Regions from separate parts of the Peribacillus sp. Bi134 genome, predicted to be linked through region 1. Evidence: riboswitches for the same ligand, from Rfam matches in the RefSeq annotation. Region 1 holds a riboswitch; each other region holds the start of a gene.
What was found. A riboswitch is a leader RNA that binds a small molecule or an ion and turns the genes downstream of it on or off. The one in region 1 is predicted to bind lysine.
Positions count from the first base shown of each region.

Region 1 (4,296 bases):
TAAAAGGATCGAAGCCATTGTGCACAATGGCATTTATTTATTAATAATTTTAACATTTTAGATCGTTATTAATATATTATTTTGTATAATAGAAGAAACTTAGAATAATATTAATAAATATTGCCGATAAACAGAATAAAATTTTGTTTTGCTATTGAAGTGATACTATTTTTGGAACATTTGTAAAAGGAGTGACTATAAGTGGAATCTATCGTAAGCAAGGTTCTAGATAATGTTGATATTCAAATTTTAGATTTACTGCAAAAGGATGCACAGTTAAGTAATACTGAGCTTGCAAAGCGTGTCAAGTTATCTCCCCCAGCTATACATTCAAGGATAAAACGTTTGGAAAATGAAGGGTTTATTAATGGACAAGTAGCAATTTTAAACCAGGAGAAGCTAGGTTTTGATTTATTATGTTTCATTTTTATTAGTACAAATATACATCAAGCTGAAGAACTGGAAGTTTTGGAAAAGGCATTAGCTTCTATGTCAGAAGTATTAGAGTGTCATTGTTTAACTGGTGAGTATGATTATCTTCTAAAAGTGGCTAATAAAGATCGGAAGGAATTAGAAATATTTATTAGAAAGTTAAATAAACTAGGCATAACAAAAATTCAAACTAGCCTAGCTCTTAGAGAAATTAAATATTCAACTGTTTTACCTATATGGGAAGAAAAGTCCCGTTCGTAAAAGTACACTTTATCGAACGTGTTTTATAGAACAAGAGAGAGAGAAAAGGTAGAAGAAATAAGAAAATGAAGTCCTTTATAGATTGGATCCCAAGGAACGAGTCATTTAAGATTATTCTTACCAGTTTAAGCACTGAGCCGTGGATCGATTAAAAAGCAGTGCACTCTTTATGAGCTGCACTGCTTTTTAAAATTTTATCCCGTTTATTATGGTCTCTAATTAGAAAAACGGTATTAAAGTATGCTGAATGAATCATTATCTTTATTTATTTAACAAAACAGCTTCTTCGTTTCTAGGTTGTAGAGCCATTTGTAGTGCTCTTTTTTCTTCATCGTTTAAAGGGACCAATGGTAACCGGACACCTCCAACATTTAACCCCCGCATATTTAATGCTGATTTTACTGGTGCGGGGCTTGGTGCAGCAAATAATGCTTTCATGATTGGAAGAAGGTTACGATGTGTAGCGGCAGCACCATGGACATCACCATTTTTAAAGCTATTTATCATTTCTTGCATTTCATTACCAATTATGTGTGAAGAAACCGAAACAATTCCTGTTCCACCGATGGCTAAAACCGGTAATGTTAACCCATCATCGCCGCTGTACAATGTAAAATCACCAGTTGTTTTGCTTATGATTTGTGCCATGGCATCTAAGTCACCACTTGCCTCTTTTACTGCCACAATATTGTTGATTCTTGAGAGGTTAACAATCGTCTCTACTGACATGTTTACAACACTTCGTCCTGGAATATTATAGAGCATTACCGGTAAAGATGTTGATTGGGCAATAGCCTTAAAGTGCTGAAATAATCCTTCTTGAGACGGCTTGTTATAGTATGGGGTAACGAGCATTATTCCGTCGACTCCTGCTGCCTCAGCTTGCCTTGTTAAGTTGATGGAAGCTTTCGTGTTATTTGAGCCAGTTCCAGCTATGACAGGAACTCTTCCATCAACAACTTCAACAACAATTTTGAATAAATCTAGTTTCTCTTCTGTTGTTAATGTAGGGGACTCTCCAGTTGTACCAGCTATTACTAATCCATCAGAGCCATTAGCAATTAAATAGTTTACTAAAGTTCTCGTAGCATTAAAATCAACCTCATCATTATGATTGAACGGGGTAACCATTGCGGTTAAAACTTGGCCAAAATTCATAACTTCACACCCTTTTGTATGATTTTTAAAAATATTCAGAGGTGGTGGGCCATTCAGGAGTAAACGCAAAAAAGCAACAACGAGGATTCGCTGCTGCAGTAGAAACAATATTTATCAAAAAAATGTTTCCGCGCATAAGATAGCCCTCCATATAGTTTCCTATATGACAGTCCTGTATTTATTCAATAGCAGAACCAGCTTCAAGAACATGAGATTCCTTCGGCTTCGGCAAATTCCCCTTTCCACAATAGTCATAGGATCTCATTCTCCTCAAAATGTGTACTAATGGTTTTTGCTCCTCTATCCTCACTTCAAAAGTATGAAGTAAGAAAATATTTAATTGACTGTAATATAACAAGGAATCCTTTCTATTGCAAGGCAATTTAGAGAATTTTTTTTAGAATACATGAATAATCAATGAAAATGGATACGGTATAGGGCTGGATTCATCTTTTTTAGATTATGTAATCTCTACATTAATAGTTTTATAGATATATTCTGTTTCATAGGTGATTGAGCTTTTAGAAGCACAACCTGTCGAATAAGGGTTTGTATTATCGTAGGACAATGCTAATGCTTTATTCATCGGTGCAATCGCAAAAAACAGTCCAAAGACAAGAGTTATTACCATCACAATATTTAATAATTTTTTATAATAACCTCTCTCCTTTCCTTCTTCTAGACTTTACCATATGAAAATTGGTATTTCTATGCACTGTGGAATCATTTACCATCTGTATAAATATTACCATTTTACGGGTAACTACGTAGTTGAGGGATAGTACCCCATTCCCATTAAGAAATTGAAAATCAATACCAAAAACGAAACAAAAGTGAATGGAACTTAATACTGGCCTTAGTCCTTTTTTGATTTATTAATATATAAATTACATTGGTCTTATATTTTATTAATAATGTAAAGTTACTATTTTAATTGGTAAACACCTTAAAAATTTATAAACAAGGAGGATAGTTGTTGATCTGTTTAAAAAATACATAATTAGCTAAACGATAAATAGGAGGTATTGATTTTGAAAGGGAAAAATAAATTTGCAGCAATGCTGACAGTTGTAACGGTAGGATTAACAACTTCTTTATCAAGTGTACAAGCATTCTCGGAATCTTCAAATTCAGATAATAAACGTAAACCAGAGCTCGTTTTTCCAGTAATCAGTGATGTGCATATTGATGATGGATCAACAGCTGATATGAACAAGTTCAGAACAGCCATGGATCAATTAAATAAAGCTGCGCCTAGACAGAATGCTTTTGTTGTCGTTGGGGATTTAACGGACTATGGATACGCTACTGAATATGATAAGTTCTTCTCCATTTATAATGAGAAGAAACAAGGTGGTGTCCAATCCATGTTTACAATGGGGAACCATGATTATTGGAATGGACTTTCCGTTGAAAAGGCACAAGATCGTTTTCTCGAGAAAACAGGAATGGATTCTCTTTACTATCATAAAAAAGTAAATGGATATGATTTTATTACGTTAAGTCCGGAAAATGGTAATACGCATGGTTTATATTCCGTTAATCAAATTAACTGGCTAGGTGAAAAGTTAGCTGCAGCAGAAAAAGAGAATCCGGACCAACCAATCTTTGTTTTTCTTCATCAACACATTAAAGACACTGTGTATGGAAGTGACTTGTGGGGAACTCAGGAAAATAAAGAACTTTTATATGATACTTTAAAGAAACATCCACAGGTTATTACATTTTCAGGCCATTCTCATTATCCACTCGAAGACCCGAGAACGATTCATCAAAAAGACTTTACGTCAGTTGGCACGTCTTCTGTAAGTTATTTGGAATTGGAGCCAGGTAAACTTCAAGGGTTCCATCCAGAAGGATATCGGGATATTAGTCAAGGAATGATTGTAGAAGTTTATAATAATGAAGTTGTCATTAAAAAACGTGACTTTCATAAAGACGATTGGACAGGAAAACCAAGGGTAATAAAAAATCCTTCTAAAAAAAATAAATTTAAATATACAGACGATCGAGATCAGTTACCACCGGTTTTTGCAGTTAAAGATAAGGCTTCGATTGTAGAAGAAAAATCTACACTAAGAAGTTTAAATGTAACATTTCCACAGGCAAAAGATAACGCACTCGTACATTCATATCACATTACAGCCAAAAACAAGGAAACAGGGGAGATGGACGCAGATTTCACCGCATTTTCTGAATTCTATTATGATCCTGTGCCAAAGAATTTAGAGTTCCCTGTTGCTGGACTTAAGCCAGGTACTGATTATGAAATTAAGGTACAAGCACTAGATTCATTTAACAATAGCAGTAAAAAGGTGTTACTGGCTGATGGTCAGACAAAAGCCCTGGAAATGGTCTCGGCACAAGCTTCTCCTTCTTTAGTAACAGAAGGTGAATCGACTGCACTCCAAGTGAAGGTGAAAAATTATGGAAGTAAAAGTATGA
Region 1 covers NZ_CAKKLN010000001.1:337,434-341,729, forward strand. The annotation lists gene LQ188_RS01645 (Lrp/AsnC family transcriptional regulator) at 202-693, shown strand; gene dapA (4-hydroxy-tetrahydrodipicolinate synthase) at 955-1,851, opposite strand; lysine riboswitch at 1,984-2,162, opposite strand; gene LQ188_RS01655 (metallophosphoesterase) at 2,883-4,296, shown strand, end outside.

Region 2 (4,296 bases), on a different contig from region 1:
TTAGTTATTTGAGTAAATTTGAGGAGGAAATATATATGGCAATTATAAATGCAACTGACCAAACGTTCACAACAGATACTAGCGAAGGTGTCGTTCTTGTAGATTTTTGGGCTCCATGGTGCGGACCTTGTAAAATGATCGCTCCTGTTCTTCAAGAGCTTGATACTGAAATTGGCGATACAGCAAAAATCGTAAAAGTGGATGTGGATGAAAACCAAGAAACAGCTGGAAAATTTGGTGTGATGAGCATCCCGACATTAATCGTGCTTAAAGACGGTGAAGTGGTTGATAAGGTTGTTGGTTTCCAACCTAAAGAAGCACTTGCTGAACTTATTTCAAAACACGCGTAATAGTAGGTTAGCTAAAAAAAGCTTCAAGTCTGCGGACTTGAAGCTTTTTTCGCTATCTTGATATATAATAATTGTAAAAAAGGGAGAACAGGAGGCTGAATGCATGAATCAACAAATAAAGAATAAACTTGCCCTTCTTCCCGATCAACCTGGTTGTTATTTAATGAAAGATCGTCAGGGAACGATCATCTATGTAGGCAAAGCGAAAGTGTTGAAAAATCGTGTCCGTTCTTATTTCACGGGATCTCATGACGGAAAAACATTCCGGCTCGTGAATGAAATTGAGGATTTCGAATATATTGTCACCTCTTCCAATATCGAGGCTCTTATTTTAGAGTTGAACTTAATCAAAAAACATGACCCAAAATATAATGTCATGCTAAAGGATGATAAGACGTATCCCTTCATAAAGCTGACTGCGGAACGCCACCCACGTCTAATCATTACGCGAAAAGTCAAAAAAGACAAAGGTAAATATTTCGGTCCTTATCCGAATGCATTTGCAGCTAACGAAACGAAAAAATTGCTCGACCGCATCTATCCCCTAAGAAAATGCAATACTTTACCTGATCGCGTTTGTCTCTACTATCACCTTGGCCAGTGCCTGGCCCCATGTGTATATGATGTAGAGGAACAGGAATATAAAAAAATGGTGGATGATATCAACAGGTTCTTGAACGGTGGGCATACTGAAATAAAAAAAGAACTGACTGAAAAAATGCTGGAGGCATCGGAAGATCTCGATTTCGAGAGGGCCAAGGAGTTCCGCGACAAAATTGCCCATATCGATATTACGATGGAGAAGCAGAAAATGATGACGACAGATTTCATCGACAGGGATGTATTTGGTTTTGCCTATGATAAAGGCTGGATGTGCGTTCAGGTATTTTTTGTCCGGCAGGGTAAATTAATAGAAAGGGATGTTTCACTTTTTCCGGTCTACGATGAACCCGAACAGGAACTTCTTACATTCCTCGGTCAGTTTTACGAGATTACGAACCACTTTAAACCAAAGGAAATCTTGCTGCCTGAATCAGTGGATGCCGAAATGGCCGAAGGGCTGCTTGGTGTCAAAACGATTCACCCGAAACGGGGAGCGAAAAAAGACATGCTTAAATTGGCGAATAAAAATGCCTCCATCGCGCTTCAGGAAAAATTCTCTTTGATTGAAAGGGATGAAGAAAGAACGATCAATGCGGTGGAAAACCTCGGGAAGCAACTGGGTATCTACACCCCGCATCGAATTGAAGCTTTCGATAACTCCAACATCCAGGGAAGTGACCCAGTTTCCGCTTTAGTCGTGTTCATTGATGGAAAGCCGGAAAAAAGGGAGTACCGCAAATATAAGATCAAGACGGTCCAAGGGCCTGATGATTATGAATCGATGCGTGAAGTGGTCAGAAGAAGGTATTCACGGGTATTGAAAGAAGGGCTGCCGCTTCCGGACTTGATCATCATTGATGGCGGAAAGGGACATGTGGAAGCCGTACGGGATATTCTGGAAAATGAATTGGGCCTTGATATTCCACTTTCAGGCCTCATTAAGGATGAAAAGCATAGGACCTCGCAATTGATGATCGGAAATCCGCTTGAAATCGTACCTCTTGATTCACGGAGCCAGGAATTTTACCTATTGCAAAGAATTCAGGATGAAGTGCATCGGTTCGCGATTACATTCCATCGTCAGCTACGCGGGAAAAATGCAGTTCACTCCCAGCTTGATGATATTCCAGGAGTCGGGGAAAAGCGAAGGAAGCAATTATTAAGGCATTTTGGATCATTGAAGAAAATCAAAGAGGCAACCGCCGAGGAAATCATGGAAGCTGGCATGCCAAAAGGGGTAGCAGAGGGAATCGTTAGAAAATTACAAGAATAATCTTGCTACCGATAAATCTCTATGCTATGATTAAAAAGAATTTTTAACTAGACAACTTAAAAGTGCTGATAGAGGTGCGGAATTCAAGAGTAAAAACCTGGAGAAGTATGAGCTTCCATGAAAGGTTTTGAAAGGGGATGACGCCGAAGGAAGACAAGACTCATACCTTGTTTTCCTGGTCCGACATTTAATAAATGGCGGATTGTCAGGGTTTATACCCTGGAGAGCTATCTCACTGTGTTTACAGTATTTAGATATGTGATCACAGCAATGAGATATTTCTCATTGCTTTTTTTATTGCCTAAAAAGGTAGAGAGGGTGCATGAGGATGGCATTAATCGTTCAAAAATTTGGCGGAACATCCGTCGGAAGCGTAGAAAAAATCAAAAATGTTGCCAATCGGGTAATCGAGGAAGCGCAGAATGGAAATGAGGTAGTCGTCGTTGTTTCAGCCATGGGGAAAACCACGGATCAATTGGTTTCCATGGCCCGGGATATTTCCGGAACCCCGAGCAAGAGGGAAATGGATATGCTATTGACTACGGGGGAACAGGTAACGATTTCCCTGTTAACGATGGCATTGATTGAAGAAGGACATGAAGCCATTTCGTATACTGGCTGGCAGGCTGGCATGCAAACGGAATCCGTTCATGGGAATGCCCGGATTTTAAACATCGATGCCACGAGGATCCAAGCTCAGCTTCAGGAGAAGAAAATAGTGGTCGTGGCTGGTTTCCAGGGGAACGATGCAAATGGGGAAATCACTACCTTAGGGCGAGGCGGTTCCGATACGACAGCGGTTGCCATAGCTGCAGCGCTGAATGCGGATAGATGCGATATTTATACGGATGTAACGGGTGTTTTCACAACGGACCCTCGCTACATAAAAGGCGCACGAAAACTCCAATCGATTTCTTATGATGAAATGCTGGAACTTGCCAACTTGGGGGCGGGCGTCCTTCATCCAAGGGCTGTCGAATATGCAAAAAATTATCAAATACCGCTTGAAGTCCGTTCAAGCATGGAGAGAGAATCAGGAACGATCATTGAGGAGGAAGCAACTATGGAAGAAAACTTAATTGTACGCGGGATTGCTTTTGAAGACAGTATTACGAGGGTCACAATATATGGTTTGCCCCAATCACTTGGTGCATTATCCACAATCTTCACAACACTTGCGAAAAACCGGATTAATGTGGACATCATCATTCAAAGCATGACTGCCGAGGATACGACCAATCTATCTTTTTCCACAAAAAGTGAAGATACGGAAGCGGCCTTGATCGTGCTGGAAAATAATAAAGAACAATTGGGATTCGACCGAGTCGAAACGGAGAGCGGATTGGCAAAAGTGTCCATCGTCGGTTCTGGTATGGTATCCAATCCGGGAGTGGCTGCCGAGATGTTTGAAGTGATGGCCAATACAGGCATCCAGGTGAAAATGGTCAGCACATCGGAAATTAAAGTTTCGACTGTCGTCAATGAAAAGGAAATGGTGAAGGCGGTCGAATCTCTTCATGAAGCATTTAAACTAGGTCAGCATGCAAATGTGCTAGCTTAAGTGTCAGGAGTCCAATAAAAAACAGACTTCCGGTAAAAAGGGTAAGTCTGTTTTAAGGGCTCATTAGATTGGATCTCTGGGATCCCATTGGATGGTGAATATCACTTTTTTTGCGCGGCGTTTAATTTCTTCCGTTGATTCGCTGAGGAATTTTTTTTGCAGTGTAAACTGCTCGGCAAGGAAACCGGCTTCAAGTTGGAAGTGACAATCAGGGTGTAAATCCAGGCGGCGGCTGATTATTTCACCCGTCAGGGATAATTCCATCTCGTGTTTCGTATATTTCAAGATTTCCAGATTGCCCCATCCAGCGCTTTGGAAAAATTCAATCACTTCCTGATCGCCATTCAATGGGAATTTTCTTGCTAATTGTTTACCTGCCCAATAGAGGATTTGATTAGAGTCTTTTCCGAGAATATCGTTCAATAGAACTTCTCTGATTAATTCGTATCCGAAAGCTGGAACCAGGAATTCTTCAGTTTGAATTTCTTCAGTTTGAATCTCTTCTTCTA
Region 2 covers NZ_CAKKLN010000004.1:403,689-407,984, forward strand. The annotation lists gene trxA (thioredoxin) at 36-350, shown strand; gene uvrC (excinuclease ABC subunit UvrC) at 454-2,226, shown strand; lysine riboswitch at 2,288-2,464, shown strand; gene LQ188_RS10575 (aspartate kinase) at 2,555-3,787, shown strand; gene LQ188_RS10580 (YslB family protein) at 3,851-4,296, opposite strand, start outside.
Region 2: another riboswitch for lysine. It lies ahead of LQ188_RS10575 (aspartate kinase); the one in region 1 lies ahead of dapA (4-hydroxy-tetrahydrodipicolinate synthase).

Region 3 (4,296 bases), on a different contig from region 1:
CAATTATGATCAGGAGGAAGAAGGAATCTCCAGCAAACCCCTGCAACCATATGAATGCCGTGTTTATCAATTGAAATGAAAAAAGGACCTGTTCTTCTTCGATTAGGAAGAACAGGTCCTTTGCGTATTATTTTGATTTAAGGTCACATTCCTCAAGCGGAATGATTTTCGTTTTGTGCTTAATTTTATAGCCGAACCATAAGACGAAAAATAGAATCAAGCCAATGTAGGAAACGAACATTGAATTCCAGTCGATCCCATCGCTGCTGAAAGCTTGATAGCCTTGTCCGATAATAATGATAATACAAAGGACAAGTGCGAATATAGGCCCGAATGGGAAGCCTTTTGCCCGGAATGGTAAAGCATTCATATCAAGGCCTTGAGCTGCGTAGGCTTTGCGGAACCGATAATGGGCAATCGCAATCCCTACCCAGGTGACGAATCCCGCCATGCCTGAAGCGTTCAATAACCAGATATAAACGACGCCATCACCGAAAAACGAAGCTAAGAATGCAACGCAGCCAACTAAAGAAGTCACGATAAGGGCATTCACGGGTACTCCTCTTTTATCTAACTTGCCTAGGAATTTCGGTGCTTTACCATCACGTGCCAAGTCCCATAGCATACGGGTTGAAGCGTACATGCCAGAGTTACCGGCTGAGAGTACGGATGATAAAATGATCGCGTTCATGATGGATGCAGCAAATGCAAGGCCGGCCCTTTCAAATACAAGCGTAAATGGACTTACGGCAACATCTTCACTCAATAAACGTGAATCGGTAAACGGAATGATCATGCCAATTACAAAAATGGCTAAGATATAGAATAAGATGATACGCCAGAAAACGGATCTGATCGCTTTTGGGATATTTTTTTCTGGATCCTCACTTTCACCTGCAGTCACTCCAAGCAATTCCGTACCTTGGAATGAAAAGCCGGCAGCCATGAATACGCCTAGAATCGTGAAGAATCCTCCGTTAAAGGGACCTTCGCCCATTGTGAAATTGGAAAAACCGATTGGGTCTTTGCCACCCATGATTCCGAGAATGATCAGTACACCCGTGATCAAGAATATGACGACTGTCACGACCTTGATCATGGCAAACCAGAATTCTGTTTCCCCGAAACCTTTAACTGACATGTAATTGATAAGAAACATAATGATTAACGCAATGGCACTCCAGATAATTGAAGGGCTATCCGGGAACCAGAACTTCATAATTAAGACAACGGCTGCCAATTCGGCAGCAATGGTGATTGCCCAGTTATACCAGTAGTTCCAACCAATCGCAAAACCGAAAGACGGATCGACGAATTTGGATGCATAGACACGGAACGAACCGGCCACTGGCATGAACGCTGCCATTTCTGCAAGACTTGTCATTAAGTAATAAACCATGATGCCGATGATTGCGTATGCCACCAAGGCACCGCCGGGTCCGGCTGAATGAATGGCCCCGCCACTAGCTAAAAATAAACCTGTTCCAATCGTTCCACCTAATGAAATCATCATTAAATGACGCGCTTTCAGGCTCCTTTTCAGTTCAGTAGGGCTTGATGGTGATTGTGAATTTGACAATTGATGTTACACTCCTTTTTATTGGAAGGGAACGAAAAATAAAAAAACAGCAGTCGAAAAAGATCGACGGCTGTTTATAATAAACCCGTTTATCCTTCCGAAGATAGCTCCCCACGCTTTTCTGAAAAAACGTGACAGTGGTGTTCCTGTTCGGTTACACCGCCAGCAAGAATATACATGGAATATACCCTAACTTCGGCAACTTATCCTTTCAAACGGAGTCTTTAATTTTCCAGAATCTCGTCCGTTTTACTTTTATAAGCTGCAGCCTCTAACTCATCGGTAAATGAGGAAGTATTCAATTTTCTATAATCGTTTGCGTCAGTTTAATAGGTGACGTCGGACGATTGTACTCATGAAATTCATGCAATCGTTAATAGATTGCTAGTAATTGAGTAAACTTTACTATATCAAAATTATAAAATAACTTCTGGGATATCGCAATGATTATTTTAGGTGGTTATTTTTTCCTAGTTGAATGATGGCAGTAAGGAAGAATTCAAGTGACGATATACTAAAATAAAGCATCCTGATAACTAAACGGTTTTCCTTTTTATTAGGGCGTAGTCCAGTTTTACATGTTTGACCTCTCCAGGATTCTCAAATAGGTCCACTGCCATTTTCCCAATCCATTCCAGCGGTAAGGAAATGGTCGTGATGTCGAGCATTTCGCCAAGGCTATCATTATTGAAGCCGAGAATGGCCACATCTTCCGGTACCCTTATACCCGATTTCTTAGCGGTAAGAATGAATCCTGCCGCCGTGTCATCATTCGTGATGATGATGGCTTCAGGTTTATCCATCATCGAATTCCATTCCTGAAACAATTGTTCACCGTCTTTGATGTGATAACTGCCTTCAAACAGCCATTCTTTATTGTTTATCAGTTGATGTTTACTCATGATATCGTTAAAGGCTTTTGTGCGGTGGGAACTATTTCTGCTTTTTTTACGGCCGAGGCTGTATCCGATTTTCTTATATCCTTTAGCGATCACGTACTCAAGGGCACAGGAGAAAGCTGCATAATGATCAATGCTGATGGATGAGAATTCAGCCTGAGCTGTATCTTCACATAAAATAATCGGTCCGTATTTTTGATATTCCAAGAGGATTTTCATTTCTGAAATCCTTGAACAAACGATAATGCCATCGAGCTGCTTCATTTGCAGCATATTAAAAGCCTGGATTTCTTTCTCTCTATCATAATTTGTTTGAAAGATGACGATATGACAGCCGATTGCATTTGCCTGTTTAGTGATTCCGTTAACGATTGCCCCGTAATATGGGTGATTGTTGAAGGGGATGATGATGCCGATAAGATTGGTCTTGCCTTTTGAAAGATGAATGGCGTTGATGTTTCTCGTATAATTCAAACGATTGATCGCTTCTAAGACGCTCTTTCTTTTATCGGGGCTTACATATGGATGATCATTCAATACACGAGACACTGTTGAGACAGATACACCAGCACATTGAGCTATTTCTTTAATATTTGTCATGGTATCACCGTTTTTTCTTTTTTTTTATTGTACAGTATGAAACCCATTTCAGGGCAAGGGAACAGTGTGGGACTGCTGAAGATTTCTTCAAATAAGGTCTTGTTCTGGTATTGGTTTCATCCTTTAAGATTTGTTTAAGTCTTAGAGGAGGAGGAAATCATGATGTTCCAAACTTTAATCACCCTGGTTGTGCTTTGCGGAATCGAATTGGGATTTGCGTACTTGGCAATTTCATTGAAACAGGAAAAATGAGTGGCAATGCCAGTCAAGAATTCCGCGGTATTACCACGTTTACTCGTGAATTTTGGCATTTTACTCGTGAAATTCACACATTTACTCGTGAATTTCATGTCGTCCAGAAATAGCTCCCCTATATTATATTCACCATTAAAACTCCACAATATAAATATAACTTCATCGTTACGTATCATGTACGGAATGACTGGCTGTCAGGGAGCTCCCTAGTGAGATTCCTGACAGTTTTTATTGTGTGTAAAAGTCATTCGCCTTTTTGAAATGTTTAAAAAATAGTTGCACTTTTTTTGTATATTTGTGTATAGTATAAAATAAGTTGTGTAGAGGAAACTTTTTAGCATTTACGACAATGTAAAAAAATTTACACTTAATTTTGCGTTCGGCAAACATTTTTAGGGAAATGAAAAAGAGGAGGGAATATGGATGGGTTTTCTAAAATCTATTGGGGGTGTGCTTGCTGCATTGCTGATTTTAACGGGGTGCGGTAATGATACAGCCGATAGGGATAAAGGCAATGGCAAGCTAAATGTCGTTACAACAACGGGAATGATTGGGGATTTGGTTGAGAATATCGGCGGTAAACATGTCGAGGTCACCAGTTTAATGGGACCGGGAGTCGACCCCCATCTATATAAAGCGACACAGGGTGATGTTAAGACACTGGATTCGGCTGATATGATTTTTTATAACGGATTGCATCTTGAAGGGAAAATGACGGATATATTTGAAATGATGAGTAAGGATAAACCGACGATTGCCGTAACGGAGGACTTTAAGGAGAACCAGCTTCGTAAAGTGAGTGCAACGGACCATGATCCCCACGTATGGTTTGATGTAAAGCTTTGGATCGTTGCGGCGGAGGCAGTTAAGAAAGAATTGATTGCCAATGATCGGGAACATGAAGCAGAGTATCGTGAAAATTATGAGGAGTACGTCCTGCAATTGGAGGAACTTGATAAATAT
Region 3 covers NZ_CAKKLN010000002.1:435,611-439,906, forward strand. The annotation lists gene LQ188_RS05025 (alpha-glucosidase) at 1-79, shown strand, start outside; gene LQ188_RS05030 (amino acid permease) at 128-1,579, opposite strand; lysine riboswitch at 1,676-1,861, opposite strand; gene LQ188_RS05035 (LacI family DNA-binding transcriptional regulator) at 2,116-3,078, opposite strand; gene LQ188_RS05040 (zinc ABC transporter substrate-binding protein) at 3,757-4,296, shown strand, end outside.
Region 3: another riboswitch for lysine. It lies ahead of LQ188_RS05030 (amino acid permease); the one in region 1 lies ahead of dapA (4-hydroxy-tetrahydrodipicolinate synthase).